3 regions of the Pseudoalteromonas sp. R86517 genome follow, and region 3 is predicted to be linked to each of the others. Evidence: predicted binding sites of a transcription regulator. Region 3 holds the regulator's gene; each other region holds the start of a gene.
The links. Region 3 encodes ArgR, which controls arginine synthesis, uptake and breakdown. Its sites were predicted from a motif close to ANTGAATANNTATTCANT; they were not measured.

Region 1 (10,959 bases), 910 kb from region 3:
AAGACCATTTTCAACAAGCGCTTGCTGGGTTTCTGCAAGGCCAAGCTCCCACGGGCTACCCGCGTATTTAACTGACGTTAATGGGCTTGCACCGGTACCACCATCGTAACCTGAGATAGTAATTAAGTCGGCGTACGCTTTAGCTACACCTGTGGCAATTGTGCCAACACCCGGCTCAGATACTAACTTCACCGATATCATCGCTTCTGGGTTTACTTGTTTTAAATCGAATATTAGCTGGGCTAAATCTTCAATTGAGTAAATATCGTGATGTGGTGGTGGTGAAATTAATGTTACACCGGGAACCGAATAACGAAGCTTTGCAATATATGGCGTTACTTTTTCGCCTGGTAATTGTCCGCCTTCGCCAGGTTTAGCACCCTGCGCCACTTTAATTTGAATTACATCCGCATTACGAAGGTAGTGCGGCGTTACACCAAAACGACCCGAGGCAACTTGTTTAATACGTGAGTTTTTCTCGGTGTTGTAGCGCAGCTTATCTTCGCCGCCTTCACCTGAATTTGAACACCCGCCTAAGCGGTTCATTGCAATGGCAAGCGCTTCATGCGCCTCAGGCGAAAGTGCACCAATACTCATAGCTGCAGAGTCAAAGCGCTGGTATAAAAATTCAGCCGGCTCAACATCATCAATGCTAATGCCTTTTTCAGGTAATTTAAGCGCTAACATATCGCGCAGCGTTGCAATAGGACGGTTATTAACTAAATCAGCATAGGCTGCGTAGTCTTTATAATCGCCTGAACGTACGGCCTTTTGTAGCGTTTGAATAACATCTGGGTTGTAAGCGTGGTATTCACCACCGTGAACGTATTTTAATAAACCACCATGGCTCAATAATTTACGTTTACTAAAAGCAAGTTTATGTAGCTTTTGCTGATCAATATCAAAATCGCTAAAACAGGCGCCTTTAATACGACTTGCCACACCTTTAAAACACATGTCTACCATAGCATCAGATAGACCAACCGCTTCAAAAAGCATTGAACAACGGTACGATGCAATTGTGCTTATGCCCATTTTAGACATAATTTTGTACAAGCCCTTATTAATGGCTTTTCGGTACGAAAGCGTCACTTCGCAGTACGATTTATCAATCACTTTACTGTCGCTCATCGCAACCAGTGACTCGTATGCAAGGTATGGGTAAATTGCGGTTGCACCAAAACCAAGTAATACGGCAAATTGGTGTGCATCGCGTACGCTACCCGTTTCAATAATAATATTAGACTCACAACGTAAGTTATTATCTACTAAACGTTTTTGTACAGCACCTACCGCCATAGCAGCAGGAATTGGTAATTGGGTTTCGCTAAAGTTACGGTCAGATAAAATAAGCATTACACAGCCGGCTGCTGCTTTTTCTTGTGCAGCGTCGCAAATACGTGCAACCGCTTTTTCTAAACCTTCCTCTGCTGTGTATGTAATATCAATTTTACAGTAGCTGTAATGCTCGTCATCGGCATTAAGTAGCTGCTGCATGTCAGCATACATTAAAATTGGCGTATCAAACTGTAGGCGCTTAGCGTGGCCTGTAGTTTCATTAAATACGTTTTGCTCACTACCAATACACGTTGCCAGTGACATTACGTGGTTTTCACGCAACGGGTCGATTGGCGGGTTAGTCACTTGTGCAAACTTTTGGCGGAAGTAATCGTACAATGAACGATGCCCTTCGCTAAGTACTGCAAATGGCGTGTCATCACCCATAGAACCTGTTGCTTCTTGGCCATTTTCACCCATTACACGAATAACACTATCGAGCTCTTCGTTAGTGTAACCAAACATTTTTTGGTATTTAACAAGTGTTTCGTCATCAAATGAGCGATTACCCGCATCTTGCTCGGTAAGCTCTTCAAACGGGGTTAAACGTTTAACGTTTTCTTCAAGCCATGACTTATAAGGATGACGCGATTTTAAATCTTGGTCGATTTCGTCTGAGTGCCAAATTTTGCCTAATTTAGTATCAATTACTAACAGCTCACCTGGTCCTACACGGCCTTTTTCAACCACTTCATCTGCAGTGTAATCCCAAATCCCTACCTCAGAGGCAAGTGTAATAAAGCCATCTTGGGTAATAACATAGCGCGCTGGACGCAGGCCATTTCTGTCAAGGTTACAGGCTGCAAAACGCCCATCAGACATAACAATACCCGCAGGGCCATCCCACGGCTCCATGTGCATAGAGTTAAAGTCGTAAAATGCGCGTAAGTCATCATCCATAGCACGGTTTTTCTGCCATGCAGGTGGCACAAGCATACGCATAGCACGGAATAAATCCATGCCACCCGCTAAAAACAGCTCCAGCATGTTATCTAAGCTTGAAGAGTCAGAGCCGGTTTCGTTTACAAATGGCGCTGCACTTTGTAAATCAGGAATAAGTGGCGATGAAAACTTATACGAACGTGCACGAGCCCATTGGCGGTTACCTTCAATGGTATTAATTTCACCATTATGCGCTAAATACCTAAATGGTTGTGCTAAAGGCCAACGCGGCTGAGTATTAGTAGAAAAACGCTGATGGAATACACAAATAGCGCTGGTCATACGAATATCAGCTAAGTCTAAATAAAAGTTAGGCAAATCTGCAGGCATCATAAGGCCTTTATAGATAGTCACTAACCCCGATAAACTCGCAATATAAAACGACTCATCCTCTGCTAAACGCTTTTCTGCACGGCGACGTGCTACATATAAACGTCGCTCTAAATCTTTAGAGCGCCATCCTTCAGGCGCACTAACAAAAATTTGCTCAAAACCAGGTAATTGCTGTGTAGCAATTGGCCCTAGCATTGAAGGATCAGTAGGCACTTCACGCCAACCGAGTATTTTAAGTGTTTCTTGTTCTAATTCTTCACATAAAACCTGTTTTGCAGCTTGTGCTAAAACGGGATCTGAATTTAAGAAAACCATGCCTACGGCGTAATTTTTACCTAAGTGCCAATTATGCTCACTCGCAATAGCACGGAAAAAACTGTCAGGTTTTTGTAATAATAAACCACAGCCGTCACCTGTTTTACCATCGGCAGAAATACCACCGCGGTGCTGCATGCGATCAAGTCCAGTAATAGCTGTACGAATAAGCCGATGACTAGCTTGACCATTTACTTGGGCTATTAAGCCAAAGCCACAATTATCTTTTTCTAATGTTGAGTCGTATAACATAGACCCCTCCCTTGCTGCACTGTTAACGTGAATGAACTGCTCGACGATTTGCTAACAGACGCACAAAACTAGCCTCTATAGTAAATAGAGTCAATATTATTTTGAATACATATTCACATTCTTGAATATTTCTCACTTCAAGGCAAGATTTCTTTTTCACCCATAAGTTTTAACATTTAGCGCTTATTTGCGCGTTATTTTTTCATGACACTGGTGTCAATTTTAACATTTTGTAAAAACAAAGGCGTTAAAGCAATACCCTTTACGTAAACGTAAAGCATCAAAGCAATGAATAAATATTCACTAATTTCCCACAGGTTCAGTTAACATTTAGATAGTTTAATGCGTTTTAAATAAATTAGAGGTTTAGGATCACGCTTTTTTAGCGTTCATTAGTATAGTTATTAATTGTGGTATCGTTTTTAGTGCAGATGTAGTGAATTTTTATTTAATGCCAATTCGCTTGATTGAGCGAACTATTGTAAAGCTGGAAAAACGTGTTGATAGCTGGGCAAAAAACTCGCTATTTAGTTGTTCTAAAAAAGAATTACTTAACGCAGATAGCGACACGTTTAGCCCCGCAAAATGATTACGTCTTATTGCGCATTGATATAAAACTCATATTTTAATTAAAATTCGCGCTTATATTAAGTAGCTTTGTTGCTTACTTATCCTGACTAGGTGCACCTAAACAAGGAGCAAGGGCTGAGTTTGCTAACTATTGAGCACAAATTAATAGTTATAATCACCCACTGATGGGCTGACCAAGAGATTAAGACGTAATAAAGTTATATATAGGCACAAAAAAGCCACGTAAAACGTGGCTTTAATAATCTAGCAAAGTAGCAATTACTCTGCGTCAGCTTCTTTATACTTAGCTGCAGTTTCAGTGATCAGTGGCTGTAATTCACCACGTTGAAACATTTCAATGATAATGTCACAACCACCTACTAATTCGCCCTCAACCCAAAGCTGTGGGAAAGTAGGCCAATTTGCGTATGCTGGTAACTCAGCGCGAATATCTGGATTAAGTAAAATATCAACATAGGCAAATGGTTCGCCACATGACATTAGAGCTTGTGACGCTTGTGAAGAAAAACCACAATTTGGTAATTTAGGCGACCCTTTCATGTAAAGGATAATTGGGTTTTCTGAAATCTGCTGTTTAATTTTATCAATGGTTTCCATCTACAACCTCAAAATGACGATAGCTTGATATACCTAGGGCTTGAAAATAAATCATTGTGGCCACAGATATATAACTTAAAATGGGCAAATAAAGCCGCAATTGAAATAGTCTTTAGCAATAGCATTGCTGTTTGCTTAAACTTGAGTAAAATACTCAACAATTATAGTAACACTATATTTTCGTTTGGTATAGGTAAGTGCTCTGTTCTATCAGGCATTACGTACTATCAAGCGAGTTATCAACCAAAAGAAGATGGAGATAAAAAAATGGCATTTGAACTACCGTCACTACCATATGCAATTGATGCACTTGAGCCTCATATTTCACAAGAAACTCTTGAGTATCACCACGGTAAGCACCACAACACTTACGTTGTTAAATTAAACGGTTTAATTCCAGGTACTGAATTTGAAAACAAATCTTTAGAAGAGATTGTTTGTTCATCTGAAGGTGGCGTATTTAACAACGCTGCACAAATTTGGAACCACACTTTCTACTGGAACTGTCTATCTCCAAATGGCGGCGGCGAGCCAACAGGTGCTATCGCTGACGCTATTAACGCTAAATGGGGCTCTTTTGACGCGTTTAAAGATGCATTAAACGACAAAGCGGTTAATAACTTTGGTTCTAGCTGGACATGGTTAGTTAAACTAGCTGACGGTTCATTAGATATCGTAAACACGTCTAACGCAGCAACGCCGCTTACAGACGAAGGTGTTACACCAATCCTAACTGTGGATTTATGGGAACACGCTTACTACATTGATTACCGTAACGTTCGTCCTGATTACCTTAAAGGTTTTTGGGCGCTTGTTAACTGGGAATTCGCGAACGCTAACTTCGCTTAATTAGCTATTATACGCTGATTTAAAAAGACGCCTCGGCGTCTTTTTTTATGCCTTTATAAAATTCAAACCGCCTTTATACGCGCGAAATTGCTAATTTAGCCACATGATCTTTTTTCACTTAAATTTTTAATTTTATTGCACAAAAATATCAATCTCTGACTAAACTTTAAAAAGTAAGCACCTTTTTAAAGCGGGTTTCGGAGGTTATTATGACTATTTTTGAGCACTACCAAGCACGATACGAAGCAGCACAAGAAGAAGAATACAGCATTAGCGAATTTCTAGAAATTTGTAAAAATGACAAATCAGCTTATGCCAGCGCCCCTGAGCGTTTACTTATGGCAATAGGCGAGCCGCAAATGGTTGATACTGCAACCGATGCACGTTTAAGCCGGTTATTTTCTAATAGAGTGGTTGCACGCTACCCTGCCTTTGCAGACTTTTACGGCATGGAAGATGCCATAGAACAAATTGTCTCCTACCTAAAGCATGCGGCTCAAGGTCTAGAAGAATGCAAACAAGTCCTTTATTTACTCGGCCCTGTTGGGGGAGGTAAATCTTCAATTGCAGAAAAACTAAAATATTTAATGCAACAAGTGCCTATCTATTCAATTAAAGGCTCTCCGGTAAACGATCACCCTCTCAGTTTGTTTGACCCAGTAGAAGATGCCAGCGTTCTCGAAAAAGAATACGGTATTAAACCACGTTATTTAAAAACGATTATGTCGCCATGGGCTGGTAAACGATTAAAAGAATTTAACGGCGATATTAGCCAATTTAGAGTCGTCAAACGCTACCCCTCTATTTTAAATCAAATAGGTATAGCCAAAACCGAACCCGGTGATGAAAATAATCAAGATATTTCTGCATTGGTGGGCAAAGTAGATATTCGCCAGCTTGAGCACTTTGCTCAAAACGACCCCGATGCCTACGCTTACTCAGGCTCTTTATGTTTAGCAAACCAAGGTTTAATGGAGTTTGTAGAAATGTTTAAAGCCCCTATCAAGGTGCTGCATCCACTCCTTACCGCAACGCAAGAGGGTAACTACAACGGTACCGAAGGTATTAGCGCTCTGCCCTTTAACGGCATGATTTTAGCCCACTCAAATGAATCAGAATGGCAAACATTCAAAAATAATAAAAACAATGAAGCGTTTTTAGATCGTGTTTATATTGTAAAGGTCCCTTATTGCCTGCGCGTGACCGAAGAAATAAAAATTTACGACAAACTTATTCAACATAGTGAACTTGCCAGCGCACCGTGTGCACCAGGTACGCTTAAAGCGTTAGCGCAATTTACTACCTTATCTCGATTAAAGGAGCCTGAAAACTCTAGTATTTACTCAAAAATGCGGGTCTATGATGGTGAAACCCTAAAAGATACCGACCCTAAAGCAAAATCTTATCAGGAGTATCGTGATTACGCAGGGGTAGATGAAGGCATGACCGGCCTTTCAACTCGTTTTGCTTTTAAGATTTTGTCGCGCGTATTTAATTTTGATACTACCGAGGTTGCAGCTAATCCGGTGCATTTATTTTATGTTTTGGAGCAACAAATAGAGCGTGAACAATTTAGCGCCGAAGTGGAAGAGCGCTATTTAAGTTTTTTAAAAGGCTATTTAATTCCGCAATATGTTGAGTTTATTGGTAAAGAACTACAAACCGCGTATTTAGAGTCATACTCTGAATATGGCCAAAATATTTTTGACCGCTATGTGATTTATGCTGATTTTTGGATACAAGATCAAGAATACAGAGACCCAGATACAGGACAGTTATTTGACCGCGCCTCGTTAAATGCAGAACTTGAAAAAATAGAAAAACCCGCCGGCATTTCTAATCCCAAAGATTTTAGGAACGAAATAGTTAACTTTGTATTACGTGCACGCGCTCACAATAATGGTAAAAACCCGTTATGGACAAGCTACGAAAAACTACGCACTGTGATTGAGAAAAAAATGTTCTCAAATACCGAAGATCTACTCCCTGTTATTTCCTTTAATACAAAAACCTCCGCTGAGGATCAACAAAAACACGAGGACTTTGTTAACCGCATGGTTGAAAAAGGCTACACGCAAAAACAAGTGCGTTTACTTTCTGAGTGGTATTTACGGGTTAGAAAATCGCAGTAACCTTCATGTAGTTTAGGGGGAACAGTATGGCGCATTTTATAGATAGACGCTTAAATGGTAAAAACAAAAGCACGCTTAATCGTCAGCGCTTTATTAGGCGCTATAAAAAGCAAATAAAAGAAGCAGTGTCTGATGCGGTTAATAAACGCAGCGTTACCGACTCAAGTTCAGGGGAGAGTATATCTATCCCGCAACGAGATATTAGCGAGCCCATTTTTCACCAAGGTAAAGGGGGCGACAGAGAACAAATTCACCCTGGTAACGATCAATTTTCAACAGGTGACAAAATTGAGCGCCCTAAAGGCGGCCAAGGTGGTGGCGCAGGCGATGGCGATGCAAGTGATTCAGGCGAAGGCCAAGATGACTTTGTGTTTTCTATTTCTAAAGATGAATACCTTGATTTACTCTTTGAAGACCTAGAGCTGCCCAACTTACAAGAAAACCAGCTAGATAAGCTTGTACAAATGAAAACTCATCGGGCTGGTTTTTGTAGCGATGGTATGCCCAGTAATATTGATATAGTACGCTCATTACAGGGCTCACTCGCCAGAAGAGTCGCCATGAGTGCGGGTAAAAAAAGACGCCTAGCAGAGCTTGAAGGTCGACTTGCGATGGAGTGTGAGCAAACCGACAGCGACCAAGCCATTATTGCATTATTACAAGAGGAAATTGAGCAACTTAAACAGCAAATAAAAGCCGTACCATTTATTGATAATTACGACTTACGTTTTCGTAATTATGAAAAACGCCCCCACCCCACCAGCAAAGCCGTTATGTTTTGTATTATGGATGTATCAGGCTCGATGGATCAGGCCACAAAAGACATGGCAAAGCGTTTTTATATTTTGCTCTATCAATTTTTGACTCGAAGTTATAAAGACATTGAGGTGGTGTATATACGCCACCACACACAAGCTAAAGAGGTCGACGAACAAGAGTTTTTTTATTCTCAAGAAACTGGCGGCACTATTGTCTCCAGTGCCCTTAAATTAATGAACGAAATAATAAAAGAGCGCTATGATTCAGAGCAATGGAATATATACGCAGCGCAAGCATCTGATGGCGATAACTGGGCAGACGATACCCCACACTGCGGTGAAATATTACGCAACAAGTTACTTAATGCGGTACGCTACTTTGCCTATATAGAAATTACCACGCGTGCGCACCAAAGCTTGTGGCGCGAATACCAAAACATCACCCAAACCCATAGCAACTTTGCAATACAACATATTAAAAGTGTTGAAGACATTTACCCTATGTTTAGGGAGCTATTTAAAAAAAATCGTCAACAACAAGGGGCTGCTTAGCCTAAGCGAGGTTTACTATGAGCACTGAACGAATTAGCGATGGCCCAGATTGGACCTTTGAGCTGCTTGAGCAATACCAAACTGAAATAGCCCGTGTTGCAGCGCATTATCGCTTAGACACTTACCCTAACCAAATTGAGGTAATAACAGCTGAGCAAATGATGGATGCTTATTCAAGCGTTGGCATGCCTATAGGCTACAGCCATTGGTCATATGGTAAAAAATTTATACAAACCGAACAAAATTATAAGCGTGGGCAAATGGGGCTAGCTTACGAAATTGTGATTAATTCAAACCCCTGTATTGCTTATTTAATGGAAGAAAACACACTCCCTATGCAGGCACTGGTTATGGCGCATGCCTGTTATGGCCATAACTCATTTTTTAAAGGAAACTACTTATTTAAAACATGGACTGACGCAGACTCCATCATAGATTACTTAGTGTTTGCTAAAAATTACATTAGCCGCTGCGAAGAAAAATACGGTATTACACAAGTAGAAAGCTTAATTGATTCGTGCCACGCATTGATGAATTACGGCGTAGATAGATATAAACGCCCGCAGCAAATTTCCCTTTTTGAAGAACAAAAACGCCAAAAAGAGCGTGAAGACTACATGCAATCTCAAGTAAACGAGCTATGGCGCACTATCCCCGCTCAACAGCAAGAAGCTAAAAAGCAAGAGAGGCATTTTCCGCAAGAACCGCAAGAAAACATTTTATACTTTATTGAGAAAAACGCGCCTCTATTAGAGTCTTGGCAGCGAGAAATAATACGTATTGTGCGAAAGATATCGCAATATTTTTATCCGCAAAAACAAACCCAAGTGATGAACGAAGGCTGGGCCACCTTTTGGCACTACACCATTTTAAACCACTTATATGATGAAGGTAAATTAACCGACTCCTTTATGATGGAGTTTTTGCAAAGCCATACCAACGTGGTTTATCAGCCACCTTATAACAGCAATTACTATTCAGGTATAAACCCGTATGCATTGGGTTTTAATATGATGGTGGATATTCGCCGTATTTGCGAAAACCCAACAGATGAGGATAGACGCTGGTTTCCTGAATATGCAGGCACTAATTGGCTAGACACACTACATTTTGCGATGGAAAACTTTAAAGATGAAAGTTTCATAAGCCAATTTTTATCACCTAAGTTAATTCGTGATTTTAAGCTATTTACTATTGTCGATCACAGCCGTAATCCACATCTAGAGGTAGGCGCAATACATGATGATAGCGGTTATCAGGCTGTACGCGAAGCGCTTTCAGCGCAATATAATTTGAGTAATCACGAACCTAACATTCAAGTATATAATGTTGATGTTAGAGGCGATCGTTCTTTAACGTTGCGTTATGTTCCTCACAATAACATCCCCCTTGCTGACTCGCATAAAGAAGTGCTAAAACACCTTTACAGGTTATGGGGATTCAAGGTTCAATTAGAGCAAGAGACCAGTACAGGCGATGTGTCTACTCTTGGCCAATGCCCAGCAGATGATACTCGCCATACTACAGAGTAAATAAAATGCCTGATAAAAACGGCACTTTAATCAAGCCCTTGTTAAGTATTGACTGCCAAGGCTTGCGGCGCAATTAGGTGCATCCTTGGTTACTTTAATTTAGCAGTAATATTACCGCTGCCTTAATTTTAGCAGCGCATAAAAAAAGACGCTTATGCGTCATTTTTTATATCCTCAAAATCGGTTACTCTGTTACGGCCATGCTCTTTTGAGTGATACAGGGCTTTGTCAGCGGCTTCAATCCACCGCTCATGTTTTGCAAAGTCAGGGCTATTTCCTGCAAAACCAACACTCACAGTCATCTCTATTTTTGTGTTTTTATAAACAAAAGGGTTGGCTTCTATTAACGCTCTTATGCGCTCGGCAAATATTGCTGCGCCTTGCTTGTCGGTATCGAGTAAAGTAACAACAAACTCCTCCCCACCATAACGCCCTGCTATATCAGTTTCGCGAAGCGTCGTTCGTAGCAGTTCTGAAAGGTGGCGTAGCGCTTCATCGCCACAACTATGGCCATGCTCATCATTAATTTTTTTAAAATGATCGATATCAAACATCAATAATGTGCTGCTGCCACCGCTGCGCTTAACACGTAAAAACTCTTGGTGCAGTGTGCTTTCCCAATGCCCACGGTTAAACAGTTGCGTTAAGCTGTCGGTTTGGCTTACTTGCTCCAAACGCTTATTTAAATCTTCTAATTCTTTTTTATTGACCGCCACATCGGTAACATCATAAATAATGATACAAATATGACTGACCTCACCCAGAGTG
Region 2 (10,959 bases), 2.1 Mb from region 3:
TTTTTACAATATTTGTCATCCGTTTAGTCGCTTTTATGGCTTAAAGGGAGACATTTTACTTATATTGCAGTAAAGTTAGCGCAATTTTTAAAAGAAGCACGCCGCTTATAATAGCGCCATAGTTTGGCATTTTTAACTGTTAAACGCGTGTTTTAGCTACACACACACTAGGTATAAAGATGGATCAAAAGCGTTGTGCCGTCGCCTCTAAAGAAAGCCTTAAGCGTATATTTACTGTACCTGAAGCGCCAGACTCAACTTTAAGCAAAATTGAGCTTGAAATTTCGAGTAATTTAGCAGGGTTTTTAAACGAAAATATAGCGGCAATTGAAAAACCATTACACGAAATTGAAAAAGATTTTCAGGCTGCGGTGATCCCAGAAAACCCAACGTTTGTATCTGCTTACGCCCAAGATATTATGGAGCAGCTAGTTGCCCATTCGGTACACACGGCTGCGCCTAGCTTTATTGGGCATATGACATCGGCTCTTCCGCATTTTTTACTACCGCTTTCAAAATTGATGGTGGGACTTAATCAAAACCTAGTAAAAATAGAAACCTCAAAAGCATTTACGCCCCTAGAGCGCCAAGTGCTAGGCATGATGCATCATTTAGCTTACTCGCGAGATGAGTCGTTTTATTCTAAATGGATGCACAGCGCTAAAACATCACTCGGTGCTTTTTGTTCCGGTGGTACAGTTGCAAACATAACGGCATTGTGGATTGCGCGTAACCGTTTATTAAAACCCGACGGCAGCTTTAAAGGCATAGCCGCTCAAGGGCTCGTTGCCGGTATGCTGCATTATGGCTACAAAGGGCTGGCCGTTTTAGTGTCGGAGCGAGGGCATTATTCTTTAGGTAAATCAATTGATTTACTAGGCATCGGCCGTGAAAATTTAATTGGTGTAAAAACCTGCGAAAATAACAAGGTTGATGTGAATGCCATGCGCGAAAAAGCTTTAGAGCTTGAATCGCAAGGCATAAAAGTTATGGCAATTGTAGGGGTTGCTGGTACAACCGAGACCGGTAATATCGACCCTCTTAATGATATGGCCGATTTAGCGCAGCAAATAAACTGCCATTTTCACGTTGATGCAGCGTGGGGTGGGGCAACGCTTTTATCGCAAACGCATCGCCCGTTATTAAAAGGAATTGAGCTCGCAGATTCAATTACCATTGATGCACACAAACAAATGTATGTGCCAATGGGCGCAGGCTTGGTGTTATTTAAAGACCCAACTGCTACGGATGCAATAGAGCACCATGCAGAGTACATATTACGTAAAGGTTCAAAAGATTTAGGAAGCCATACACTTGAAGGCAGCCGCCCAGGTATGGCTATGTTAGTACATGCTTGCTTACGCGTTATTGGCCGCAAAGGCTATGAAATGCTTATTGATCGTAGTATCAAAAAAGCACATTACTTTGCTGATTTAATTAAAGCCGATGAAGACTTTGAGCTGATTTCAGAGCCTGAGCTGTGTTTGCTTACATACCGCTATGTGCCTAAACAAATTAAACAAGCCATAGCCCAAGCAGATGCCGCAACACGGTTAGAAATTTTCGCGTCGCTCAATCGCTTTACTGCCAGTATGCAAAAACGCCAACGTGAATCAGGGCGCTCGTTTGTATCGCGTACTCGCTTAACCCCGTCAAAATACGATAATCAACCGACGGTGGTATTTAGAGTGGTATTGGCTAATCCGCTCACATCAGGTGTTATATTAAAAGAGATTTTAGCTGAGCAAAAAGAGCTTGCTAAAACAGACCCTGTGTTTAAAAAGTACTTAAGTAAGTATATGCAGTAACGCCTAGGTATAAGCTAAAACAAAGGCGCCAATGGGCGCCTTTGTTATTTTTGCTGTGAGTTTTTAATACATTTAAGCGTTAAAGCAGTTTGCCCTAATAATGTCAGTTATAATTTTTTGCGATGGGTTTATTTTCTCCATTGCTAAAAATTCATCAGGTTGGTGGGCTTGATTAATTGAGCCTGGCCCCATGACTATTGTTTCACAGCCAAGTTGCTGAATAAACGGAGCCTCTGTGCAATAATTTACTGCAACGGCTTTTTCTCCTGCAATTTTTTCTGCCATTTTAACGAGTGCGCTATCAGTGCTGCCACTAAAAGCTGGAATGGGCTTGTGTAAATCAATTACGCTCACTGCGCTTGGGTATTGCGCGTTTATATCGCTGGTGGCATCAATAAGTAAAGCTTGTAAGTCTTTAATGCTTAACCCTGGGAGCGGACGCATGTCTATATGCATTTCGCAGCAGCCACAAATTCGATTTGCGTTGTCGCCACCATGAATATTACCTAAATTTAAGGTAGGGTAAGGTATTTCAAAATGTTCAACTGAATATTTATTCTTTAACTGCTCTTTTAAGATCAGCAATTTTGTAATCACTTTATGCATGACTTCGATGGCGTTAAGACCACGTTCGGGATCGGAACTATGACCTGAGCGGCCAATCACTCTTATAGCCGTGCTCATATGTCCTTTGTGAGTAAATACAGGAGTCATATCAGTAGGTTCACCAATAATACAACGCGCAGGTTTTAAATTAGGATGCTTACAAATTTGCTGCGCTCCCGCCATGGTGGTTTCTTCATCGGCAGTGGCGAGTATTAAAATAGGTTGTGTTTGCTGTTTTATATCAAGCTCACTAATAGCTTGTAATACAAAAGCAAAAAAGCCTTTCATATCAATACTACCTAACCCATATAAGTTATTATTATGTTCAGTGAGTTTAAATGGGTCGTGGTTCCAGCGGCTATCGTCAAACGGTACGGTGTCTGTATGGCCTGCAAGCATTAAGCCGCCATCGCCTTGCCCTCGCTTTGCAAGTAAGTTGTATCGGCCTTTTCCATCTTCTAACTCTATAATTTCGCAAGTAAAACCTAAACTTTCGCACCAACGTGCTAGCAACTCTATTACCCCTTTATTACTCATACAAAGCTCATCTTCTATTGCACTAATAGAGGGGGCTGCAATGAGTTGTTGGTACATAGAGATAAATGACGGCAAAGACATAAAAAAATCCAAAATAATTATTCAATTTAATTGCATAACAATATAAAAGTATTTATGATGAATATCAATTCACTTTTTAAGCATAAATATATTAAGTATAGCCATGAAGATAATGCGACGATAATCAACAATTCATTGAGAAAAGTATTAGCTAGCATCTAAGCTAGTGTAAGCGAACACCACACCTATTTAGTAGTAAATTTATAAACGAGTAAAAAATGAATGTAGCGATTATTGGCGCAAGCGGTTATAGCGGCGCAGAATTAGCAAGCTTAGTTGCTAAGCACCCTAATTTAACGTTATCGGGCTGTTATGTCTCTGAGGGAAGTTTAGATAAACATAAATTATTAAGTGATTTATACCCAGAGCATAGAAACCTTCTTGATATTCCTCTACTACCACTGAGCGAATCAGCGTTTGATGACATAAATTCGAGTGCCGATTACATCTGCTTATGTACTGATCACAAAGTAAGTGTTGATTTAGCCCCGCAGTTTTTAGCTATGGGTAAAAAAGTATTTGACCTATCAGGTGGTTACCGCCTTGCTAGCAACGACGACTATGTTACTTACTATGGTTTTGAGCACCAACATCCTGAGTTATTAAACGAAGCAGCCTATGGGTTAGCCGAGTGGAATAGCAGTGCAATTGCCAATGCAAACCTTGTGGCAGTAGCCGGCTGTTACCCAACCGCTGCGCTTAATGCGTTAAAGCCGTTGCAACAGGCAGGCTTGTTGAGTGATGAAAAAGTGATTATTAATGCTGTTTCAGGTGTTACTGGCGCAGGGCGTAAAGCCAGCGTAGGTACTCATTTTTGTGAAGTATCGCTTGCCCCGTATGGTTTATTTAACCATCGTCATGGGCCTGAAATTGAACAACACCTTGGCCACAAGGTGTTATTTACACCGCACTTAGGTAATTTTCCGCGTGGAATTTTAGAAACTATTTATGTACAGCTTAAGCCAGGCGTTACCAAGGAAAACGTATCTGATGCTTATCAAGTACTTAAGAACGAGCCGTTGATTCGTTTGTTAGCTGATAAAGTGCCATCTATTAAAAGCGTGGTAAAACAACCCTATGTTGATATTGGTTGGCAGCAGCAAGGCACTCAACTGATTGTTATGGCAGCGATAGATAATCTATTAAAAGGCGCTGCGGGCCAAGCCTTGCAATGTATTAACTTATCGATGAATTTAGATCACACCACTGGCTTAAAAGGAGCCTTTTAATGAGCACTAAAACGTGGGTAATTAAATTAGGTGGTGCTGTACTTAATACTGAAAACGCGGCAAAAGCTTTGTTTGATGTATTAAGCGCTGATCAAAATAATCAGTTTGTTATTGTTCATGGTGGTGGCTCGTTAGTTGACACTTGGCTAAAACAAGCAGGCTTTGCTAGTGCAAAGCACCAAGGACTGCGTATTAGCCCAAGTGAGCAAATGCCTTACATAGTGGGGGCGCTGGCTGGCTGTGCAAATAAGCAGCTGGTTAGCCAAGCTATTAATGCAGGCCATAAACCTGTTGGCCTTTGTTTGTATGAAGCCGGAGTTATGGCGTCTCAAAAGCTAAAAGCGCTTGGGCAAGTAGGTAAGTGCGAAAGTAATGATGATTCAATTGTTAACGATTTACTTAAGCTTGGTCGGTTACCTATCGTGAGCTCTATTGGGTTTGATGAGCAAGGTAACTGGTACAACGTTAATGCTGATGAAGCTGCCGCAGCGATTGCTAGCAACTTAAATGCAGAACTTATTTTTATGACAGATGTAGAAGCAGTACTTGATGCAAACAAGCAGCCGTTACATCAACTTGACACAAAACACATTGATACTTTAATTGATGAAGGGGTAATTTTGGGCGGAATGGAGGTCAAAGTTAAGACCAGCCTGCACGCTGCCCAACATTTACGACGCGGTGTGTATATTTCCAGCTGGCAAAAGCCAGACAATTTAACTGCTTTGCTACAGGGCGAGCATGTCGGAACAAAAATTACACCATAGGGTTATCATGTTAGAGAATTTTTTAACGGGTCTAGAATTAGACCAACAAGGCGCACTAAATTTACTAAAACTAGCGCGTGATTTAAAAGCAAAGCCAGAAAAGTACAGCCAAGTATTAGCGGGTAAGTCAATTGTTACCCTATTTGAAAAGCAAAGTTTACGTACACGTTTATCGTTTGATATTGGTATTAACCGTTTAGGCGGCCACGCTGTGTATTTAGATCAGCAAAACGGCGCTATGGGTGCACGTGAATCTGTAAAAGATTTTGCACTTAATATTTCTACGTGGGCTGATGGTATTGTAGCGCGTGTAAACCAGCACAGCACGTTAACCACCTTAGGTGAATACTCTAGTGTACCTGTCGTTAATAGCTTGTGTGATTTATATCACCCGTGCCAAGCATTGGCTGATTTTTTAACGCTACAAGAAGTACACGGCGATGTAAGCGAGCTAAAAGTGGCTTACTTAGGTGAAGGTAACAACGTTACTCATTCACTTATGCTATTAGCGGCAACGCTAGGCACTGATTTTGTTGCTGTTACACCAAAAGGCAGCTCGCCTGATTCGCAAATTCTTAAAAAGGCTGAGCAAATTGCTGCAATGAATGGCGCATCAGTAATGGTAAGCGACCGTGTAGAAGCCGCTGTAGGCGCTAATGTTGTATATGCAGATACGTGGGTGTCTATGGGCGATGATACGCCTCTTGAGCAAGTTAAAGAAAAATATATGCCATATCAGCTAAACCAAGCATTGCTAGAACAAACAGGTGCAACTACGGTATTACATTGCCAACCGGCACACCGTGAGTTTGAAATTACCTCTGAGGTAATGGATGGCCCAGCATCAAAAATTATTCAACAAGCAGAAAATCGTATGCATGCGCAAAATGCTCTGCTAGTTACATTACTAAATCCAAATTTTGTTAAGGAACACCTATGAGTTCAATTAAAAAAGTCGTTTTAGCCTATTCAGGTGGTCTTGATACTTCAGCTATCGTGCCATGGTTAAAAGAAAACTACGGTTGTGAAGTAATTGCCTTTGTTGCCGATGTAGGCCAAGGCGCTGAAGAGCTTGAAGGCGTTGAAGAAAAAGCCATCGCATCAGGCGCATCTGAGTGTTACGTAGTTGACTTAAAAGATGAAATGGTAAGTGAGTACATTTACCCAACGCTTAAAACGGGTTCTATTTACGAAGGTACTTATTTATTAGGTACGTCTATGGCGCGTCCTATTATTGCTAAAGCGCAAGTTGAAATTGCACGTAAAGTAGGTGCCGATGCACTTTCGCATGGTTGTACTGGTAAAGGTAATGACCAAGTACGTTTTGAATCATGTTTTGCAGCGCTTGCACCCGATTTAAAAGTAATTGCACCATGGCGTGAGTGGGATTTATCAAGCCGTGAATCATTATTAGATTACTTGGCTGAGCGTGATATTCCGTGTTCTGCTTCAGCAACAAAAATTTACAGCCGTGATGCTAACGCATGGCATATTTCGCACGAAGGCGGCGAGCTTGAAGATCCATGGTGTGAGCCTAGTGACCAAGTTTGGACCTGGACTAATTCACCAGAGCAAGCACCCGATAAAGCTGAGCATGTAACGCTTACGGTTATTGAGGGTGAAGTGGTTGCCGTAAATGGCGAGCAGCTTAAACCTTATGACTGTTTAGTTAAATTAAACGACATTGCTGCGCCACATGGTGTTGGCCGTGTAGATATTGTAGAAAACCGTTTAGTAGGCATGAAATCGCGCGGCTGTTACGAAACACCAGGCGGTACCGTTATTATGGCGGCACTGCAAGCCATTGACGAGCTAGTGCTTGATAAATCAAGCCGTAAGTGGAAAGAAGTACTGGGCGGTGAATTTTCGCATTTAGTCTATGACGGTCGTTGGTTTACACCACTAAAAGACTCTATTTTAGCCGGTGCAGAAGCGCTTTCTACACTAGCTACAGGTGAAGTTGTACTTAAGCTTTACAAAGGCCAAGTGACAGCCGTTCAGAAAAAATCACCTAATAGCTTATACAGCGAAGACTTTGCTACATTTGGTGAAGACGATGTGTATGACCAATCGCACGCTGAAGGCTTTATTCGTTTATTCTCGCTTTCGAGCAGAATTTCAGCAATGGCTAAAAAGTAAATTATTTATAGCCCCTTGTATAAGGGGCGTTACAGGGTTTGGAGAGATTTCATGGCATTATGGGGCGGACGTTTTTCTACGGGTCCAGATGAGGCGTTTAAACAATTTAACGACTCACTTCCGTTCGATTATCAGTTAGCAGAGCAAGATATTATTGGCTCTGTGGCATGGGCAGGTGCGCTTGAGCAAGTAAATGTACTTACAAGCGATGAGCACACCAAATTGGTTGCAGCACTAAATGAACTGCTTGAAGAAGTAAAAGCAGATCCACAAGCAGTGGCAACCTCAGGTGCAGAAGACATTCACTCGCACGTAGAAGCTGCACTAATCGAAAAAGTAGGTGATTTAGCTAAAAAGCTGCACACAGGCCGAAGCCGTAATGACCAAGTAGCCACTGACTTTAGATTATGGTGCCGCGATACTGCCGATCATTTACTCGGTGCAATTGCTGCACTAAAAGCTGAGTTTGTGGCGTTAGCTGAGCGCGAGCTGGGCACTATATTGCCAGGCTACACTCATTTACAACGTGCTCAACCTGTATTGTTTAGCCACTGGTGTATGGCCTATGTAGAAATGCTAGAGCGTGATGAAAGCCGCTTGCAAGATGCCAAAGCGCGTTTTAATTTTTGCCCTCTAGGCAGTGGCGCACTAGCAGGTACTGCCTACCCAATTGATCGCCAAGCTTTGGCGCAAGGCCTAGGCTTTACTGGCGCAACTAAAAACAGCCTTGATGGCGTATCTGACCGTGATTTTGTAGTAGAGCTTTTAAGCTGTGCCTCTATTTCGATGATTCACTTATCACGTATGGCTGAAGATTTAATATTTTATAATTCTGGTGAAGCCGGATTTATAGAGCTTGCTGATAATGTTACCTCTGGCTCATCGTTAATGCCGCAGAAAAAGAACCCTGATGCACTAGAGCTTATTCGTGGTAAAACGGGCCGTGTATTTGGTGCGTTTAGTGCCATGATGATGACCTTAAAAGCACTCCCTCTTGCGTACAATAAAGATATGCAAGAAGACAAAGAAGGTCTTTTTGACGCTATGCCAACTTGGCTTGCCTGTATTCACATGGCGCAAGCGTGTATTAAAGGCGTAAAAGTAAACGGCGATAAAACGCTTGCAGCGGCAAAAGGCGGCCATGCTAATGCGACAGAGCTTGCAGACTACTTAGTAGCTAAAGGTGTGCCATTTAGAGAAGGCCACCACATTGTGGGTGTACTTGTGCAGCTTGCTATAAGCGAAGGTAAAACCTTAGAGGAGCTTTCGCTTGAGCAGTACAAGTCAGTTAATGACGTATTTGAAGATGACGTTTACCCAGTACTTGAAATAGATGCCTGTATTAAAGCTCGTCAAGCGCTTGGCGGTACATCTATTGAACAAGTTACTAAAGCGGTTAAAGAAGCCAAAAAAAAACAGCAAATAACGGTTCGTGATGCAAATTTAGATGATGTTGAAGATATTGCTAGGCTAATACAGCACTGGGCTACGGTAGGTGAAAACTTGCCGCGTGCTAAAAGCGACATGGTGCATTCAATTAACGAATTTGCAGTAACAGAAATTAACGGCAAAGTGTCGGGGTGTGCATCGTTATACATTTACGATACGGGGCTTGCTGAAATACGCTCTTTAGGCATAGACCCACAAAGCGCGGTAACTGGGCAGGGTAGGCAGCTTGTAGAGCACTTATTAGCAAAAGCCAAAAAATTGGCGCTTAATCGCGTTATTGTATTAACCCGTGTGCCGGATTTTTTTGAACAGCAACGTTTTACTTTTTGTAGTAAAGAATCGTTACCAGAGAAGGTAATGAAAGATTGCGAACTTTGCCTTCGTAAAGAAAATTGTGACGAAGTAGCAATGGAATATATTTTAAAGCCAAGTACACGTGCGGAGATCCCGTGTAAATACGTGGCTTAAATTCCCTGGATATAAAAAACGTACGGTTACCCCTGTGCGTTTTTTTATGTGTATAATGAACTGGTCAGATGAGTGTGGTGTTAGCTAGGGTTTTAGATTTAGTTTTAATAAATAGTTGTAGGTAGCATGTATTTTTAATATGTCAAAAAATGTTGGCACATTGGTTGCTTTGTATAAGTCAGATAGCAAAATAGCTATCACTGCTTAAAACAGGTAATGCAATTACCTACATGATGGTGTGATTAAAAGTTGCGCCAAATAATATTAAAACTTTTACAAGGATCAATCACATGCAAGTTTCAGCTAATAGTCAATTACAAATGCAAGCATACAATAAAACACAACAATTACAGCCTGCAACGGAACAAACTGCTAGCCCTAAAACACTACAATCTGATACAGTAAGCTTCTCTCAAGAGGCGATGAGTGCTGCGAGTGCAGATGTTCAGCGTGGTGGTGGTACGGTAGTACCTAGTGGTGCGGTGCCTACCAGACCAAGGTAATAATTTAAGGTTTTAAATGATTTTAACTGAGCTTTTCGGGTTGTTCTCACTGTCTGCTTTTACGATGTGGGCTTTTTTGATGACATTCTTCTTTAATGTGTTCGTATACTCATTAGGTATAAAAAGAGGTACAACTCTTTTGCTCAGTTCATTTATCATGATGATATCTTACACCTTGTCTGATTATTTTTACACATGGCTCTCTATGAGAGATTCAATATATCTTGACTGGGCTTTGTATGATGTTATCACCATTACTGCGCTCGCATGTATTTATAGAATTTTTGGTAAAACAACTCCGTCTTTCTTATATTTAATTGTTGGATTGACTGTAAATTCGACTTTTTTCTTTAGTATGTATCTGGATATATACATCTTTGAGAATAAAAAAGCTTGGTTTTTATGGGATGCCTACACATATACAGTTAATTTAATAGACTTTATCATGATAGTTGTATTAATTATAGATCGAGACTTTTTAGGTCTCCACAAGCTCAAAAGTAAGCTATGCGATTTGTTTAAATCGACAAAGCCTCAGCCCACAACCTAGCTTAAATGTACTTATCTGAAGCCCTAATGGATTATGTAGCGGCTTTCTCCCAGTGGGGCTTTTTAATGGCCTTCCTTTTTTGTTTGGTCTCCAGCATAAACAAAGAAAATAAATCTCCTGTGTATTTATCTGCACTTATGCTTTGCTCATATATTTTTAGCAGCTATATAAAACTACTAGAAATATTATACCTTAATTGGGCTTTCTACGATTTTATTACAATTGTGGCACTGTTAATTTTACAGTACTTTAATGCCTTTAAACGAAATAAAGCTTTTCTGTTCCTTGTACTAGCATTAACAACCAATGCTTTGCTAACGTTGGTTCTGTATTATGATATATACGTTTTGTATAACTATGAGCCATGGTGGTACTGGAGTGCCTACTCCATCGGTGTGAACCTTATCGATGTATTAATGATGCTTTCATTAGTGGTTAACCACCGAATGGTAAACCCCTCTCAATCCGTTATATTAAATAGAGGGGAAAATGACAGTAAGTTATAATTATGCAATTTATCTTGGAGCAATTGTACAATGGGGTTTTTTGTTTGCATTTTTGCATGCATTAGCAAACTCGATTAACAAGCCAGATAAAGAGCTTGTATATATCTCACTTGTTATGTGCATTTGCTATTCGGGAAGTTTGTTCACTGATTATGGGCAAACTACTTATTTAGATTTTATTTTATTAGATGCATGTACATTACTTGCTCTACTCTTTTTAAAGCGCTTAAAATTTAAATCATACCCGGTAGCGTATTATTATGTCACTGCAGGGTTATGTACTAATATTATTTTTAGTTTTTTAATGCACCTAGAT
Region 3 (10,959 bases):
ACCTAGTACTTTATTCTTAAAAAATAAAAAAGGAGCTTATGCTCCTTTTTAAAATATGTTTTTTATTAACGCTCGTAGACCACTTCTACATCGTAGTCGTCTTCATCCCAGTCGTCCCAATCATCATCATCGCCTTTGGTTGCTTTTTGATGGTAGGTATCCCACTTGAACTCAACTTCTTCGTCTTCAATCTCAACGAACTTCTCTTTAGGCATGCTATCAAGTAATGCCATAATATCGTGAATTAATGGCTGAGTATTAAGCTTATTGACTGCTGAAATACGGTAAACGTTTTCTTCTTCACCTAGCTCTTGCGCAATTTGCTCACACAAAGCTTGCGCTTCATCTTCTGGTAATAAGTCTATTTTATTAAACACTAACCAGCGTGGCTTTTCAGCAAGCTTAGGGCTGTATTGGTGTAACTCGTTAATAATGGCAAATGCATTATCAACAGGGTTTGAACCATCAACAGGCATAACGTCAATCACGTGTAACAATACACGACAACGCTCTAAATGCTTCAAAAAGCGAATACCTAGGCCTGCGCCGTCTGAGGCACCTTCAATTAAGCCCGGAATATCGGCTATTACAAACGATTTGTTAGCCTCTGGGCGCACAACCCCTAAATTAGGAATTAGCGTGGTAAACGGGTAATCAGCTACTTTTGGCTTTGCTGCCGATACACTGCGAATAAACGTTGATTTACCTGCATTTGGCAACCCTAACAGGCCTACATCGGCAAGTAGCATAAGCTCTAATTTAAGGTTACGAACTTCACCTGGAGTACCTAACGTTTTTTGACGTGGAGCACGGTTAGTACTTGATTTAAAACGTGCATTCCCCAAGCCATGGAAACCACCTTTTGCAACCACAATTTTTTGACCATGCTGCGTTAAATCGCCTAACGCCTCTTGAGTGTCAACGTCGGTAATACGTGTACCAACAGGTACTTTTACTACCAAGTCTTCGCCCTTTTTACCTGTACAGTTACGGCTTTGACCATTAGTACCACGCTCTGCACGGTGAAAACGCTCAAACTGGTAATCAATTAGGGTATTTAAGTTTTCATCAGCTTGTAGATAAACACTACCACCGTCTCCACCGTCACCGCCGTCCGGGCCACCGTCTGGTACATATTTTTCTCGACGGAAAGACACGACACCGCTGCCGCCGTCACCAGCTTCTGCGCGAATTTCTACTTCATCTACAAACTTCATGATTACTCACTTTAGGGATTGGCTTTAATTTAACTATTATATACCCAAGCCAACGTAAATGCAGGCTTGGGTATATATTTGACGTTTCTGAAAACAAAAAACCCCGCAAAGGCGGGGTTTTTTACTACCTTACTGATTACTCAGCTACGATAGTTACGTATTTACGGTTTAAAGGACCTTTTTGTTCAAATTGAACTTTACCATCTGCTTTTGCGAAGATAGTGTGGTCTTTACCGATACCTACGTTTGCGCCAGCGTGGAAACGAGTACCACGTTGACGAACAATGATGCTACCCGCTAGAACTGATTCGCCACCAAAACGCTTAACACCTAGGCGTTTGCTTTCTGAATCGCGACCGTTACGAGTACTACCAGCTGCTTTTTTATGTGCCATTTCTAAGTACCTCTAATTAAGCGCTAATGCCAGTGATTTTAACTTCAGTGAACCATTGACGATGGCCCATTTGCTTACGAGAATGCTTACGGCGTCTAAATTTAACAACCTTAATCTTCTCACCGCGACCATGTGAAACAACCTCAGCTGTTACTTTACCACCGTTTACGAACGGTACACCGATCTCGATTTTCTCACCATCAGCAACTAAAAGTACTGAATCAAATTCAACTGCTGCACCAGTTTCAACGTCTAATTTTTCAAGACGAATCGTTTGACCTTCAGTCACACGATGCTGTTTACCACCACTTTGGAAAACCGCGTACATAATTAACTCCGTCTGTGCGCCCTCAAATCGACGCAACTAAAATATTCTTCGATAGGGCGCGAAGTTTACGCTAATGCATAAAAACTAGCAAGCCTATTTTGTAATTAAAATGAATAAAAAGTAGCTGCATTGAGAGCAATTCAATATTTCCCCCATTTTATATTAAATTGCCCTGTTGCCAAGCGCTTTTTAGTGCAAAGACAAAATAAATTTGCGTGTCGCTATGCCTACTCCAGAACCCATTAACTGCGCAATAAATAGCCGCCCTTTGAGTGTGAAATATACAATTAAATACCCTAATTAAGCGCTAATTAAGGTTTTTAACTCGGTTTTTTTAATGAATCGTCACAAAATATCGAGCTAGTGCTTTTTTTGTTGTACAATCGGCGCCGTTCACACATAAAAATTGGCTCGGAGATCAATGGATATAAAAGCTATCCAGGCGTTAATCGAAAGCGATATGAATGACGTCAATCAACTTATACACGCGCAAATGCGCTCAGATGTGGCGTTAGTCAATCAACTTGGTTTGTACATCGTTAACAGCGGCGGCAAACGCGTACGCCCGATGCTGGCAATATTGGCAGCAAGAGCTTTGGGTTACCAAGGTAAAGATCACATTACTTTGGCAACGATTGTTGAATTTATTCATACTGCAACACTATTACATGATGATGTTGTTGATGAATCTAACCTGCGCCGTGGTACACCGACTGCAAATGCCGAATTTGGTAATGCTGCCAGCGTGCTGGTTGGGGATTTTATTTACACCCGCTCGTTTCAACTTATGGTGGGGCTTGGCAAAATGCAAATTATGCAAGTGCTTGCTGATGCCACCAACGTGATTGCTGAGGGTGAAGTATTGCAACTTATGAATTGCAACGACCCTAATACCACCGAAGCAAGTTACATGCAGGTTATTTACTCTAAAACGGCTAAATTATTTGAAGCCGCTACAGGGCTTGCAGCTATTATTACCGAGCAAGATAACAGTGTGTTAGATGCGCTTAATTTATATGGTATGCACTTAGGTACTGCTTTTCAGTTAGTTGATGACGTGCTTGATTACAACGCAGACGCTGACCAATTAGGTAAAAATATTGGTGATGATTTAGCAGAAGGTAAGCCAACCTTACCGCTAATATATGCAATGAAGCACGGCAGTGATCAGCAAAGAGCCCTTATTCGTGATGCCATTGAGCATTGCAATGGTATGGATAACCTTGAGGCTATTTTAACGGCACTTAAACAAACCAACGCACTTGAATTTACAATGCAAAAGGCGCAGCAAGAAGCAGACAAGGCCATTGCCTGTTTAGACTTTTTAGCAGAGTCGCAGTACAAGCAAGCGTTAATCAGCTTAGCGCGTATAGCTGTAGAGCGAGATCACTAACTTTGCAGCCTCCCTTAATTAGTATTTAAGGGCCATAATTTTCGAGCAATAAAAAAGCCTGCATAAGCAGGCTTTTTTGTGCATAACTTGGCTATTACGCCATGAAATCAACACCTTCTTTGATGTCTTTTTTCAGAGTTTCAAGCATGTCGTTTTTAGCTTTTTCTTCAAATGCGCTTAGCTCGCCGTAAGAAAGAATTTCTTCTACGCCGTTTGTGCCTAAACGTACTGGGTGAGCAAAGTACTCTGCATCGCCATTTTCAACAGCAACGTATGCGTAATCTACTACGTCTTCACCTTGTAGGCCTTTAACTAAAGACATACAAAAACGTGCTGCAGCAGCACCCATAGATAATGTAGCTGAACCACCGCCCGCTTTAGCATTTACTACTTCAGTACCTGCATTTTGGATGCGTGGAGTAAGTGTAGCTACTTCTTCTTCAGTGAAGCTTACGCCTTCAACTTGAGAAAGTAGAGGAAGAATAGTTGTGCCAGAGTGGCCACCAATTACTGGTACTTTAACAGTTGCTACGTCTACGCCTTTAAGCTCAGCAACAAATGCTTCTGAACGAATTACGTCAAGCGTAGTGATACCGAATACGCGCTTAGCGTCGTAAGTACCTGCTTTTTTGAATACTTCAGCAACAATTGGCACAGTGCCGTTTACTGGGTTAGTGATAACACCCACTAACGCTTTAGGACAGCTAGCAACAATGCCTTCTGCTAATGTTTTGATGATACCTGCGTTTACGTTAAATAAATCCGCACGATCCATACCTGGTTTACGTGGCATACCCGCTGGGATAAGTACGATATCACACCCTTCAAGCGCTTTATTTAAATCGTCTGCGCCAAAACCTGCTACTTTAACATCTGTAGGGATGTGAGATAGGTCAACCGCAACACCTGGTACAACTGGTGCAACATCGTAAAGTGATAATTCAGAACCAGCTGGTAAGCCTGTTTTTAATAATAAAGACAACGCTTGACCGATACCGCCTGCAGCACCTAATACAGCAACTTTCATTGGAATTCTCCGTAATTTGAGGTAGGAAATATTTGTGGCTCTTAAGATAATGAAATTAGCGACTAAAAACAAATTTATCCTGCTTATTTCAGGTATATTTTCGACCATAGTTGTAAACTTTGTTGGTTTATCGCAGCAAACTGGCAAGTTAACTAAACAACTGCTGCATAATTATTCATTTTTGTGTAGAATTTGCATTATAAATAACAAAAATGAATAAAGACTATGCAACCACAAGACAAACAAGAAGCGCTGGTAAAAGCGTTTAAAGCACTTTTAAAAGAAGAGAACTTTGGCTCGCAAGGCGAAATAGTCGAAGCATTAAAAGAGCAAGGCTTTGACAATATAAGCCAAAGTAAGGTGTCGCGCATGCTTAGCAAGTTTGGCGCTGTGCGTACCCGTAATGCTAAACAAGAAATGGTTTATTGCCTACCCGCAGAAATGGGCGTACCGACTGCTAAAAGCCCACTACGTCAGCTTGTTATTGATATTATGCATAACGAAATGATGATTATTATAACCACCAGCCCAGGCGCTGCGCAGTTAATTGCCCGCTTATTAGACTCACTAGGCAAAGCTGATGGTGTATTGGGCACAATTGCCGGAGATGACACTATTTTTATTGCGCCAGCAAAAATATCTGAAATAGACATTACACTAGAGCGCGTACGTATTTTATTTGATACGGTTTAAAGCTGTTTTAAAAAACTAACTGACGGCGCAAAAAACGCTGAGCCCATATCGGCTTGAGTAAAATCAAGCCAGTGGTCGTAACACTCCCCTTTTCCTATGCGGCTGTTAAGTACCTTTTCAAACGCACTTCCCGATGCTGAGCATGTAATACCTAGCATGCCTTGCTCGTAAACATCGCCATACGGCATGCTTTGGTTAAGCAGTATAGCTTGGCCGCTCTCATCTTTTAGCTCACTTCTAGTCGCGTGGCTAGTATCTACCTTAGGCTCAATTAAAGTGTTATCTAAACGCGTGCGCCCCATAATATGCTCTTGCTCGCTTAGTGATAAATGCTGCCATACGCTCAGGTCATGCTTATAACGCTGTACATGAATATAGCTGCCTTGGTGTTCAAAGCTGTCGGGGTTATTAACCAGTGCCGTGATTCGTTTTTGGCGTCCATGCGGGGTGTCGCCTGCATAAATAAAGCCGTTAAAGTCTCGCCCATCTAAAAACCTAAAATTGCGAATTTGTTCAACCAGCTCTACATCGGGCGAAAACAACTTTAATATTTGCAATGCAAAAAGGTGATTAACATCTTCTCGGTCTGAGCGAATTTGTATGAATAAATCACATGGCTGTACGCGCATAACAAAATCACTGTGATTTATATTAGGAAAGCTTTGCAGCTCGCTTGGGATATATTCAGGTAGTATATGCGGCCAATATTGCGCGCCTATAGCCACCATGCAAGAGAGCATGGCTTCGGAAAACTGATCACTGAACTCTTCTTCAATTGCGCTTACGCGCTTAAGCTTTGCGCGCAATGACTCGTCTTGACCATCAAATACATTAAAAAATAAATGCAAACCGTGTAAGTTTGCTTCAGCACAAATCCCAGATTGCGCTTGCGCCATTGTTATTCCTTAGCTTTATAAAACACAGCGAATAACACATTTGTTATGATTCGAAAAAATTCACCGTGTGAGGTTTTATTTTTATTATAACCTGCTCATTTATTTCAAATGACTGGCCATATTGTGCGGCAACTTCAATCTCTTGCTCTGCAATTACAACAGTGTAAACATAAGCCGAGCCTATAAACCGACGGCTTAAAATGCTCACACCTTGAGGGTTATCGGCCTGCGTATTTTGCGCAAGCTCAATATGGTGTGGACGAATATACACCTGCCCTTTCATTGCACTGTGCGTATGCTCATGCTGCGATTGCACGACACCAAAAGGCGTTGTGTATTCAGTTGCCGTTAACACTTCTGCGCCTAAGTATATGCCCTGACCCAGAAACTCTGCAACCTCCTTTGTCTTTGGCACGGCAAAAAGCTGCTCTGGTGTACCTTGTTGGGCTATTTTTCCTTGGTGCATAATGGCTAGCGTGTCTGAAAACGCAAAGGCTTCTTCTTTTGAGTGGCTAACAAATACCGCAGAAACCTGCTGCGCTTTAATAATGCGCCTAATATCAGCAATTAACTCAAAACGTACTTGTGTATCTATGTTCGAAAAAGGCTCATCAAGAAGCAATAAACTAGGCTTATAAGCCAAAGCCCGCGCAATAGCCACGCGTTGCTGCTGGCCGCCCGAGAGCTGATGAGGGTAGCGTTTTGCACACCCCGTTAAATGCACTAGCTCTAGCATTTCCTCTACCCGTTGCTGTTTTTGCGCTTTGCTTATTTTACCCAGCCCAAACGCAATATTATCGGCCACACTGAGGTGCGGAAACAGGGCATAATCTTGAAACATCATCCCTATATTACGATGCTCTGGTGATACAAATGTATGCTTATCGCTTACACATTTACCGTCTATAAATACACTACCTTCATTTATTTCAATAAGGCCTGCAATTGCTTTTAAAGTGGTTGTTTTACCGCAGCCGCTGGCCCCGAGCAAACACACAATTTCGTCTTGACCCACCGTTAAATCTAAATTGTGTAGCACGTGCGTGCCACTGTAGTGATAACCCACACCTTGTAAATTTAAACGGCTCATTTAACTGCGTTGCTCCATAGAACGATTAATAAAATACAAGGGGATCAACCCAACCAAAACAATAAATAAAGCGGAAATAGAAGCAAGCTCAAGCTGCTCATCGCTCACATATTGAAATACATGTGTGGCTAAACTTTCAAAGTCAAAAGGCCTTAATAGTAATGCGGCTGGCAGCTCTTTCATACACTCAATAAATACAAGCAATGCAGCTGTTAAAAGACCTCGACGTAATAAAGGAAGGTGCACTAAGCGCAGTGTTTGCCCTTGGCTTTTACCCATAGATTGGCTAGCCATATCCAGTGATGGACTAATACGTACAAAGCTCGATTCTATAGCACCGTGCGCAATGGCATAAAAGCGCACTAAGTAAGCCAGTATAATAGTGATAATGCTACCGGTTAGTAATAAACCTATATCTAGGTTGTAGCTCTCAAGGGCTGTATTTATTGAGTTTTCTAATGCGCTAAGCGGTAATAACACAGCAATAGCCAGTACCGTACCTGGCAGTGCATAGCCGGTGCTCGCTAAGCGACCAGGTATTAAAGAATAGCCTTGCTTTGCCACACGCTGATAAAAAACAATGAGTGTAGCGAGTATTATGCTGACTACGCTTACAATAATAGCTACTTGTAAACTTTGCCACGCGTAACTAAAAAATGCCGTGTTCCACGCTTTATCAAAGTAAGTTATTGCATAATTTAGCAATACCAACATAGGTATAATAAAAGCAATGAGCAAAATAACACTGCAAAATGACGTAGCCAGCCATGCATGTTTACCTTTAAGTTTGTATAACGACTCGCTATTAACACCTGATTGACGCTCAAACACGGCTTGGTTACGCCGACTAAAGCGCTCGGCCATTAAAGCTAAAAACAGTAGTAACAACATAACGCCCGATATTTTCGCTGCAGCCGTGAGTGAGTAATAACCAAACCATGTATCGTACACCGCGGTGGTTAAGGTGCTCACTGCAAAGTAACTTACCGTTGCATAGTCGGCCATGGTTTCCATGCTTATGAGCGCAAGGGCTGCCACAATTGAGCCACGAGAAAGCACTATACTTACCTTAAAAAAGCTTTGCCAAGGCGATAAACCCATTAATTGACTAGCTTGCACTAACTTAAATGACTGCTCTCGCAATGCGGTTTTAAAAATTAAAAATAAATACGGATACAGCACAAGTGCAATCATTACAATAGCGCCGGGCAAAGTGCGAATATCAAAAAACCAATAATCCGTTGGCGAGTGCCAATCAAACCAGTCTCTTAGGGCTATTTGCACAGGGCCAGCGTAATCTAGCAAATCGGTATACACATAGGCTATTAAATAGGTAGGCATTGCAAGGGGCAGCATAAGCGCCCATTCAAATTGCTTTTTTCCGGGGAAGGAGCAATATGCACTGAGCCAACCAAGCGGTAGCGCAATTGCACAGCTAAGCAGGCATACGCCAAAAATCAGCAGTACGGTGTTAGTAATATAATCCCACAGCACGGTATCCCACAGATGAGAAAATACCTCTGAGTCGCCTTGTAAAGATTCATATATAAGAAAAAACAGCGGGGCCGACAATAAAAGCCCTGTCGACCAAGCAAAGAGCTGCCATTTAGACAGCTTAAATATAAAATTCATTAAAGGTCGAACTTCACCTCATCTATTAGCTTAAGGGCTAACGGACGATATTTACTGATCTCATCAAGTGCCAGGCCATCTTCTTTAAAGCTTCCCCAAGAGGCGACTAAACTTGATAGCTCAACGCCTTGCTTAACCGGGTACTCCATATTTACAGAGGCATACATATTTTGTGCTTTGGTTTCGCTCATAAACTCAATAAGCTTAAGGGCATTATCAGGGTTTTTTGCATATTTAGTAATGACAGCACCCGAAACATTTATGTGTGAGCCGCGGTTTTGCTGATTAGGAAAATTAATATAAACAGACTCAGCCCACGCTTTTTGCTCGTCGTCTTGAAGCATTTTGCCAAGGTAGTAACTATTACCTAAAGCAAGATTACACAAACCTTCTTTTACTGCTTTTACTTGCGCGCGATCGTTACCTTGTGGCTTACGTGCTAAATTAGCTTTAACACCTTCTAACCATATTTTAGTTTTTGCCTCGCCGTGATGAGCAATCATCGAAGCAACTAAGCCAAGGTTATAAGGATGCTTGCCAGAGCGTGTACAAATTTGTCCTTTATACTGTGGGTTAGCCAAATCTTCATAGGTGAGTTTAGGTAATGCACCTAGGCGCTCTTTTGATGAATACACATTACGAACCCGCTTAGTTAATGCCACCCACTGCCCGTCGCTATCTCTATACGACGCAGGAATATTGTTTTTAATGCGATCACTTTTAATACTTTGCGTTAAATTTAGGTCTTCTAGCTGAATAAGCGCACTAAAGTTAGATGTTAATACTAAATCGGCTTTACTGTGTTTTCCTTCACGCTTAACACGCTCTATTAACCCTTTTTTTGCAAAAACCACATTCGTTTTAATGCCTGTTTGCTTAGTGAAGTCAGTTAAAATAGGTTGAATTAAAAACGGTTGACGAAAAGAGTAAATATTAACAACATCGCTCGCAAACGCAGGCGAAGCGCTAATAATACAAGTAAGTATAGCCAGTGCAGTTCTCATATCAATTTACCTAAATAGTAATTATTTACAGGGGATTTTATCGTGATAAGTGAAAATATACACTCTTTACATAAATGTAAATAAGTAATTAATGACCAAAAGGGAAATACCGCGTAAGACATCTCTTACAGAGCTGACAGCTAATGAGTAAAAAAACCTATAACAACCCAGCAAAAACAATGTAAGCATCTGTTTTTATTTAATTTGTTATAAACACTCATTTTTTATAAGTAAATCCATAGCCGTTTTAACCTATTTTAGTTGCACCAGCACGCTACAATTACTACATCAACCAAGCAGTGATGCTTATCGAGTAAAAGGAAATGGACTGCTTACTCGAACAACCAATGATTAGGTTACTACGGACAACACGGAAATTAGGACAGGCTCAGGATGAGTATCGCAATGGATTGTTGCACAAAGGAACGTATCAGGACGATACAGCAAGGATAACAACAGCGGATAGTTGTTTAACTGGATGTGACAGGAATTAAATGGACAGGCCCTTGAGGCAACACAATGGAATTGTAAATTAATGGACTGCACTAGGATGTGCCAAAAGGAATAGGTAATAGTTTTTACCACTACAGGATGTACAGGGATTTAAAGGAGATAGGCCCGGATAGCCTAAATTACATAGAACTAAAAAGTAATATCGTAATCACATGGATAAGTAAAAATTGGAGTTGATTAAGTTCAATTGCAGGATGCAAAATTAGAAGATTCCGCAAGCGCGCCTAGAGATAGAGCGCGCTTTTCTTTGCCTAAAATTAAGTTACTGCGGCCTGCCCTTATTTCGCTTACCAAGTAAGTACGCATCACGAAATTTTATAAAGTGCTGTTCAAGCTTTAAGGCGGCATCTTGCTCACCTGCGAGCGCTAACACCATAATGCCTACCTCAGCAGTGCCTAACTGGTATGCGTGAGGTGCAACGCGTAAACGGTAATCTGATAGTTTATCAGCGGTGATCGACAACACCGGTAAATTATCTAGATACGGGCTTTTGCGGATCATTTTTTTAGCTTCGCGCCAGGTGCCATCTAAAAATATAAATAATGGCTTTTTGCCAGGTTCAATGTTTACTTCGGTGGTTGCCCTGCCCGGCTCTACATCTTCAGCTGGAAATATCACCATAGGTTGATAATCAGCGTTGTTTAATAAAGCTAATAGCTCAGCGCTTGGCTCTGTTCTGTCCCATCTAAATGCATAGTTGTCAGGGACTATTTCAGCAATTAAACGCCCTGTGTTTGACGGTTTAAAACTTTCATTATGATACATTAATAA

Region 1: a site for ArgR is predicted at 3,281-3,298, ahead of gltB (glutamate synthase large subunit). Genes of this name have one in related genera too.
Region 2: a site for ArgR is predicted at 3,089-3,106, ahead of argC (N-acetyl-gamma-glutamyl-phosphate reductase). Genes of this name have one in related genera too.

The regions. Positions count from the first base shown of each region.
Region 1 is NZ_JAXHCB010000001.1:1,123,382-1,134,340, reverse strand. Features, by position in the region: gene gltB (glutamate synthase large subunit) at 1-3,180, opposite strand, end outside; gene SJY38_RS05065 (hypothetical protein) at 3,617-3,769, shown strand; gene SJY38_RS05060 (Grx4 family monothiol glutaredoxin) at 4,030-4,368, opposite strand; gene SJY38_RS05055 (Fe-Mn family superoxide dismutase) at 4,636-5,217, shown strand; gene SJY38_RS05050 (PrkA family serine protein kinase) at 5,427-7,349, shown strand; gene SJY38_RS05045 (YeaH/YhbH family protein) at 7,376-8,659, shown strand; gene SJY38_RS05040 (SpoVR family protein) at 8,677-10,191, shown strand; gene SJY38_RS05035 (diguanylate cyclase) at 10,344-10,959, opposite strand, start outside.
Region 2 is NZ_JAXHCB010000001.1:2,352,475-2,363,433, reverse strand. Features, by position in the region: gene panP (pyridoxal-dependent aspartate 1-decarboxylase PanP) at 180-1,808, shown strand; gene argE (acetylornithine deacetylase) at 1,881-3,032, opposite strand; gene argC (N-acetyl-gamma-glutamyl-phosphate reductase) at 3,251-4,261, shown strand; gene argB (acetylglutamate kinase) at 4,261-5,028, shown strand; gene SJY38_RS10610 (ornithine carbamoyltransferase) at 5,036-5,968, shown strand; gene SJY38_RS10605 (argininosuccinate synthase) at 5,965-7,167, shown strand; gene argH (argininosuccinate lyase) at 7,219-9,084, shown strand; gene SJY38_RS10595 (hypothetical protein) at 9,375-9,587, shown strand; gene SJY38_RS10590 (hypothetical protein) at 10,627-10,959, shown strand, end outside.
Region 3 is NZ_JAXHCB010000001.1:216,942-227,900, reverse strand. Features, by position in the region: gene cgtA (Obg family GTPase CgtA) at 66-1,217, opposite strand; gene rpmA (50S ribosomal protein L27) at 1,354-1,611, opposite strand; gene rplU (50S ribosomal protein L21) at 1,628-1,939, opposite strand; gene ispB (octaprenyl diphosphate synthase) at 2,361-3,332, shown strand; gene mdh (malate dehydrogenase) at 3,427-4,359, opposite strand; gene argR (transcriptional regulator ArgR) at 4,585-5,052, shown strand; gene SJY38_RS00995 (Dyp-type peroxidase) at 5,049-5,948, opposite strand; gene SJY38_RS00990 (ABC transporter ATP-binding protein) at 5,992-7,038, opposite strand; gene SJY38_RS00985 (ABC transporter permease) at 7,039-8,670, opposite strand; gene SJY38_RS00980 (extracellular solute-binding protein) at 8,670-9,674, opposite strand; gene SJY38_RS00975 (tRNA-uridine aminocarboxypropyltransferase) at 10,450-10,959, opposite strand, start outside.